Regions from separate parts of the Rhizobium sp. G187 genome, predicted to be linked through region 1. Evidence: riboswitches for the same ligand, from Rfam matches in the RefSeq annotation. Region 1 holds a riboswitch; the other holds the start of a gene.
What was found. Region 1 has a riboswitch for S-adenosylmethionine ahead of ACSV9I_RS18005 (O-succinylhomoserine sulfhydrylase). Riboswitches for the same ligand answer to the same signal wherever they lie in the genome.
Positions count from the first base shown of each region.

Region 1 (3,596 bases):
TAGAAGTCGACATTGGCCTGGATCTTCCGGGTGATCGCCGTGATGTGGTGAAGGCCGCTGGTCATCGCTCTCTCCCTGTCCTACCCTTCCCATACATCAAATCATCGAAAGGACCAGACCATGGTGACACTGCTCGGGATATCCGGCAGCCTGCGCAAGGGCTCGCTGAACACGGCGCTATTGAACGCGGCCACCCGGCTGCCGGCGGAGGGGTACGCGATCGAAGCGGCGGGCATTCACGGCGTTCCGCTCTATGATGGCGACCTGGAAGCGGCCGAAGGCATTCCGGCTGCCGTGACGGCTTTGAAGGAAAAGATCCAGGCCGCGGATGGCGTGATCCTGTTTACGCCGGAATACAACAACGGCATTCCCGGCGCCTTCAAGAACACCATCGACTGGCTGTCCCGCCCATCCTCCGATATCGCGAAAGTATTTGGCGGCAAGCCCTTCGCGCTCGTCGGCGCGTCTCCTGGCAATTTCGGCACGCTGCTCAGCCAGAATGCCTGGCTTCCCGTTCTGCATACGCTGGGCTGCCGGACATTCTCGGAAAAGCGGCTGATGGTGTCAAAGGCGCATACGTTGTTCGATGCCGAGGGCAATCTCACCGACGAGGCGACAGTCAAGCGCCTGGCGGATCTGCTGGCGGCGTTTGCGCGGTTTGCGGGGGAAAAGTGAAGAGAATTGGAGCGGGTGAAGGGAATCGAACCCTCGTATTCAGCTTGGGAAGCTGCTGCTCTACCATTGAGCTACACCCGCGACGGGGATGAGGAATCCAACAGTTCGGCCGGCCTGTCAAGCGGCAGGCGGCCGAAAGCGGGACGCCCTTGGTTCCACACCGATCTTCAAGGCAGGCGGAAATGCTTTGACAGTTTCAGGCCTTGCGCCTGGTAGTTGGAGCCGAGGCCCGTGCCATAAAGGCCTTCGGGGCGCTCCTGCATGTGTTCATAGACGAGCCGGCCGATGACCTGGCCGTGCTCAAGAATGAAGGGGACCTCGTGGCTTCGGACTTCCAGCACGGCGCGGCTGCCCGAGCCGCCGGCAGGGGCATGGCCGAAGCCCGGGTCGAAGAAGCCGGCATAGTGGACGCGGAATTCCCCGACCAGCGGATCATAGGGCGTCATCTCGGCCGCATAGAGCGGGGGCACATGCACTGCTTCGTTCGACACCAGAATGTAGAATTCGTCGGGATCCAGGATCAGCTCATCGGCGCCACGGCTGTAGAGCGGCTCCCAGAAATCGAGCACATCATGCGCCCCCTTCTTATCGACATCGATGACGGACGTGTGGTGCTTGCCGCGATAGCCGATCAAGCCTTGAGGCCCTGATCCCTTGAGGTCGATCGAGAGCGCGATGCCGCCGCCGGAGACATTGGGCATGTCGCTGGCAACCAGGGTCTCGGCCTTGTGCAGCTCGAAGAGCTCGGCCTCGCCGAGCAATGCATGGCCGACGCGGAAGCGGATCTGCGACAGGCGCGAGCCGCGGCGCACGATGATCGGGAAAGTGCGCGGGGAGATTTCCAGGTAGAGCTGGCCCTTGTAGCCGGCCGGCACCTTGTCGAATTCCTGGGCGTAATCGACCATGACGCGGGTGAAGATGTCGAGGCGGCCGGTGGAGCTCTTCGGATTGGCGGAAGCCGAGATTTCAGCCGGCAGATCGAGGCTTTCCATCAGGGGCACGATGTAGACGCAGCCGGTTTCCAGCACCGCGCCATTTTCGAGATCGATCTCGTGCAATGTCAGCTTGTCGAGCTTCTCGGCGACAGTGCTGTTGCGGCCCGGCATGAAGCTCGCCCGGACCCGGATGGCCTTGCCGCCGAGGCGCAGATCGAGACTGGCGGGCTGGATCTGATCCTTGTCGAGCATGGCCTCGCTTTTCAGCTGGCCCTGGCCGAACAAGGCACCGATGGCGCGGTCGGACAAAATCCCGGACTTGATGGTCATTTTTCTCAATCCTGTTTGGGCCGACAAAACCAAAGCCCACCAATTGACGCAAGGCCTGCGAAGGCGTAAGGCAGCCTTATCCCGTGGTGATTTGGCCGGTCGGCTTGCAGCCACGTTAAACAAGTGGCTAAATAGACCGGGTTCACAAAACCGGTCCGTATTCGCGACCGGTTTTTTTTGTGTTTGAAAGGCACCCGCATGAGCAAGAACTGGCGCCCGGCAACGAAACTCGTTCATGGTGGCACGCTGCGCTCTCCCTATGGCGAGACCTCCGAAGCGATCTTCCTGACCCAGGGTTTCGTGTATGAAACCTCGGAAGCAGCCGAAGCCCGCTTCAAGGGCGAGAATGACGGCTATATCTACGCCCGCTACGGCAGCCCGACCAATGACATGTTCGAAAAGCGCATGTGCCTGCTCGAAGGCGCTGAAGACAGTCGCGCCATGGCATCCGGCATGGCGGCTGTTGCTGCCGCCGTTCTCTGCCAGGTGAAGGCCGGCGATCATATCGTTGCTGCCCGCGCCCTGTTCGGCTCCTGCCGCTACGTCGTCGAGACGCTGGCGCCGCGCTACGGTGTGGAATGCACCCTTGTCGACGGGCGCGACCTGAAGAACTGGGAAGATGCGATCCGGCCGAACACCAAAGTGATGTTCCTCGAAAGCCCGACAAATCCGACGCTTGAGGTCATTGATATAGCAGGCGTGGCCAAGCTTGCCGACCAGATCGGGGCGAAGCTGATCGTCGACAACGTGTTTGCCACGCCGCTCTTCCAGAAGCCGCTGGAACTCGGCGCGCATGTCGTCGTCTATTCCGCAACGAAGCATATCGACGGCCAGGGTCGCTGCCTTGGCGGCGTCGTGCTCTCGTCGAAGGAATGGATCAACGAGAACCTGCACGACTATTTCCGCCACACGGGTCCGGCCATGTCGCCGTTCAATGCCTGGACCTTGCTGAAGGGCATGGAGACCCTGCCCTTGCGCGTGAAGCAGCAGACGCAAACGGCAGCGGCGGTTGCAGACTTCCTTGCCGAACAGAGCCCTGTGGCCCGCGTGATCTATCCCGGCCGCAAGGACCATCCGCAGGCCGACATTATCGCGAAGCAGATGACTGGCGGCTCGACGCTCGTCTGCTTCGAGCTCAAGGGCGGCAAGGAGGCTGCCTTCAAGCTGCAGAACGCGCTGGAGATCATCAAGATCTCCAACAATCTCGGCGATGCGAAGAGCCTGATCACCCATCCGGCGACCACCACGCACAAGAACCTTACCGACGAGGCACGGGCAGAGCTTGGTATTTCCGGCGGCACGGTTCGCCTCTCCTGCGGAATCGAAGACACGCAGGACCTGCTCGACGACCTGGCTGCGGCAATCAAAGGGTTGTGATCAGCGCCGAATGAGCGCCAGAAACCAAAAAAAGCCGGTCGCGCCTCGAAGCGCGGCCGATCATATGCCCTTGACGGGAGCTGTCGCGTCGTTATCCCATGGCCGGATGATGAAATACGAGGGCCGGCCTTGCCGCCATCCGACAAAGACACATCTTGTGATGATCACAGGCCTTTTTCGCAGGATGCGGCCATGTATCGCGCGTTGACACGAGACATCGAGGTTCTTGTCGAACCGTTTTATCTCGAAGAACAATCAGACCCCGATGACAGCCGCTAT
Region 1 is NZ_JBPUGM010000006.1:223,063-226,658, reverse strand. It holds gene ACSV9I_RS18025 (VOC family protein) at 1-65, opposite strand, end outside; gene ACSV9I_RS18020 (NADPH-dependent FMN reductase) at 121-675, shown strand; tRNA gene ACSV9I_RS18015 (tRNA-Gly) at 683-756, opposite strand; gene ACSV9I_RS18010 (2'-deoxycytidine 5'-triphosphate deaminase) at 843-1,940, opposite strand; SAM riboswitch at 2,014-2,092, shown strand; gene ACSV9I_RS18005 (O-succinylhomoserine sulfhydrylase) at 2,139-3,317, shown strand; gene apaG (Co2+/Mg2+ efflux protein ApaG) at 3,510-3,596, shown strand, end outside.

Region 2 (3,596 bases), on a different contig from region 1:
CCTCGCCCGAGGTCAGGACCACCTCGAAACCGTCTTCGACGAGGCCAAGTGCATTGAGATAGTGCTGGAGAGCATGGTCCGACCGGTCGCCGCCGAGCGCGCCGACAAAGATCAGCCGTGTCGCGCCGCGCGCAATCGCCTCGGCAACGGCGATCTCGCCGTCCGTCGCCGCCTTGGCAGCGGGATAGCTGCGCCGCTCCACCCGGGCATAGTGGGCAATCAGCGCTGCATCGCTGCTGTCGAAATCCCCGACCCACAATTCCGGCGTCAAGCCGAGCACCTCGGCATGACGCATACCACCGTCGGCGGCAATCACGCGACTGCCGGCCGTCAACGCCTTGAGGCGCTCCGTGACGGTCAGCGTGCCACCGAGAAGGATGGTGAAGGAGGATGTGGTCATGGCAAGCCCTTAGCGCATCTTGGAGGGGAAGGGAAAGCGCTTCCGCATCGGGAAGCGGCCCTCCTATGCAGGCCCTGGCTGTCGCGAAGCCTGCGATGCGATCATGGAAGACCGACTGCCGTGCGCGAAGCTGGCAGATCTTCATGCAAAATGGGAAATCCGACGGATGGAAAGAGACTGCCGCGAGAAGAGCGGGGCCGCGAAAGGCAGCCTCCGCCTCATCAACCGGCGCTCCTCGCCGCCAGCATCTGGTGTGATCAGCGCTTCTTCGGCGTTGCCGCCTCTGCACTCTTGATCTGCGTGCTGAAGGTGGAGACTGGCGCAGCCGACGGCTTTGCCTTGTCCTGCTTCGGCTTTCTTACTTCGCGGTTCGAACGCTGCTGGCCTTTAGCCATGATGTCTGCTCCTTCTTCAATGTGGATGTGGCAGGGGCGCGGGCGGATGCCTTGCTGCGGCTCGGATCGATATCGATTTCGGCAACGCAACGATCGAAGGTCTCCCCGTCGAAACGCACGCGGTATTGTCGGCTTCCACCTGTTTCCGGCAGGGTGGCGAGCACTTTGCAGGCACCACCTGCACGGGCGAGACGGACAGGACCGTCCTTCAGGACGATCATGTCGCCAATGGCGTATTTATGCTTGCTCATGGGTCTCCTCCGGGTCCGGCCGCGGTCACGATAAACTTCCGGCGGACACGTGGCCGGCCGGATCAGATTTTTCCGTCGATTGATAAAGAGCCCGACTGTCAGTGCACCAAAAGCGCTGGCACAGGTTGTCGGATGGCAAAGTCTGGTAGAAGGCGAAGGTCGGTTGTGTCCCGCACCCGGGGATCCATCCTCGCAGGGATAGGGCGCTCACAATCGGACACATGAAGAAGAACGTTGGAAACAGCCTGTCAGATCCGGTTGGAAATACAAGCTTTATCTCGCATTTGAACCCGGGAACGGCGAGATCACGCAGGGGCCAATGAGACCTGCATCGAGCGAAGGCGCAACTTCGCCATGACGGCTCGACCGCTTAGCTCCCCATTGATTCGCCGCCTCGACAGGCGTAAATAGAATAAGGTTCCGTGGTGATTTGGCCGGCCGGCTTGCAGCCACGTAAAATAAGTCGCTAAAGGGCCGAGGGAGTTATCAAGACTTTCCGAGGACCGGTAGCGATCTGCGCTGCCGGTATTTTTGTTTCCGCGGCTGTGTCCGCCGTGACAAGGAAAGTCGAGAGTAACATGCCGATCAGGATTCCAGACACACTGCCCGCCTTTGAAACCCTCGTGAATGAGGGCGTGCGGGTCATGACCGAGACCATGGCTGTCCGCCAGGACATCCGCCCGCTGCAGATCGGCCTGCTGAACCTCATGCCGAACAAGATCAAGACGGAGGTCCAGTTTGCCCGCCTGATCGGGGCATCGCCCCTGCAGGTCGACCTGACCCTGGTGCGCGTCGGTGGCCACAAGGCGAAGAATACCCCCGAAGAGCATCTTTTCTCGTTCTACCAGACCTGGGACGAAGTTAAGGACCGCAAGTTCGACGGCTTCATCATCACGGGCGCCCCGGTCGAAACACTGCCCTTCGAGGAGGTGACCTACTGGCCGGAACTCGCGGCGATCCTCGACTGGACCGAGACCAATGTGCATTCGACGATGAATGTCTGCTGGGGTGCCATGGCGGCGATCCACCATTTCCACAAAGTGCCGAAGCATGCGCTGAAGGAAAAGGCGTTCGGCGTCTATCGTCACCGCAACCTGGCGCCCTCGTCGGTCTATCTGAACGGCTTTTCCGACGACTTCCAGGTGCCGGTGTCGCGCTGGACCGAGGTTCGCCGCAAGGACATCGAACAGGTCAAGGACCTCAACATTCTGCTGGAATCAGACGAAATGGGTGTCTGCCTCGTCCAGGAGAAGCGGGCAAACCGCCTCTATATGTTCAACCACATCGAATATGATTCGACATCGCTGGGGGACGAGTACTTTCGCGACAAGGTGGCCGGCATCCCGATCAAGCTGCCGCACAATTATTTCCCGCACAATGACGACACGCTGACGCCGCTCAATCGCTGGCGCGGCCATGCCCATTTGCTGTTCGGCAACTGGATCAACGAGATCTACCAGATGACGCCTTATGACCTTGCCGAGATCGGCAAGGACCTTCAAGGTTGACGGTGGTCAGCGACCGCCACCGGAAGCGTTGAGGTCGCGATGCGGGCAATGCGCTCGTCTGCGGGTGGACCGAGACGGCAGCGAGGAAATCGGCACGCGTGCCGGACATGAAAGACAAAGCGAGGAAGACATGACAAGGCAGGTATTCGGCGTGATGCCGACGGGCGAGGCTGTCGAGCAGGTGGTGCTCTCGGGCGGTGGGTTGACGGCATCGATCCTCACCTTCGGCGCCGTTTTGCAGGATCTTCGCCTTGAGGGTCATGACGCACCGCTGGTGCTCGGTTTCGAGGACCTCGCCGGCTATCTCGACCATTCGCCCTATTTCGGCGCGACACCCGGCCGCTGCGCCAACCGCATCGGCAATGGTCGCTTCTCGCTTGAAGGCAGAGACTACCAGCTGGAACTCAATGAAAAAGGCGTCACGCACCTGCATGGCGGCTCCGACGGCATGGGCCGGCGGAACTGGACGATCCTCGAAACCACAGCCGATAGCGTGACCATGGAGATCGAGGATCCCGATGGCCGCGCCGGCTATCCCGGCACCACCCGCACGCGCGCGACCTTCGCCCTGAAGCCGGGCGGCATCTTCTCGGTGATCTATGAGACCGTGACCGACAAGCCGACCATCGCCAATGTCTGCCACCATGCCTATTTCAATCTTGACGGCAGGCCCGATATCATTGGCCACGACCTGATGATTGCCGCCGATCACTACACCCCCGTCGACGAGCGCCTGATCCCGACCGGCGAAATCAAGTCCGTCGAGAACACGGCCTTCGATTTTCGCGAGATGCGGCCGATTCGCCTTGACGTAGACGGACAGCAATTCGGCTACGATCACAATTTCTGCTTTTCCAGCGCCCGGATGGGCAAACGCAGCGTGGCCCTTGCCCGCAGCGTCAATTCCGGCGTGACCATGGAAATCGCCACGACCGAACCGGGCGTGCAATTTTATGCCGGCGGCAAGGTCTCGCCTGCCGTGCCGGGATTGGAAGGCCGCCGTTACGGCGCCTTTGCCGGCTTCTGCATGGAGACGCAGATC
Region 2 is NZ_JBPUGM010000004.1:399,861-403,456, forward strand. It holds gene ACSV9I_RS14350 (thiamine diphosphokinase) at 1-400, opposite strand, end outside; gene ACSV9I_RS14355 (hypothetical protein) at 658-795, opposite strand; gene ACSV9I_RS14360 (hypothetical protein) at 759-1,046, opposite strand; SAM riboswitch at 1,459-1,536, shown strand; gene metA (homoserine O-acetyltransferase MetA) at 1,625-2,554, shown strand; gene ACSV9I_RS14370 (aldose epimerase family protein) at 2,685-3,596, shown strand, end outside.
Region 2: linked by a shared signal. The riboswitch ahead of metA (homoserine O-acetyltransferase MetA) and the one ahead of ACSV9I_RS18005 (O-succinylhomoserine sulfhydrylase) in region 1 are both predicted to bind S-adenosylmethionine.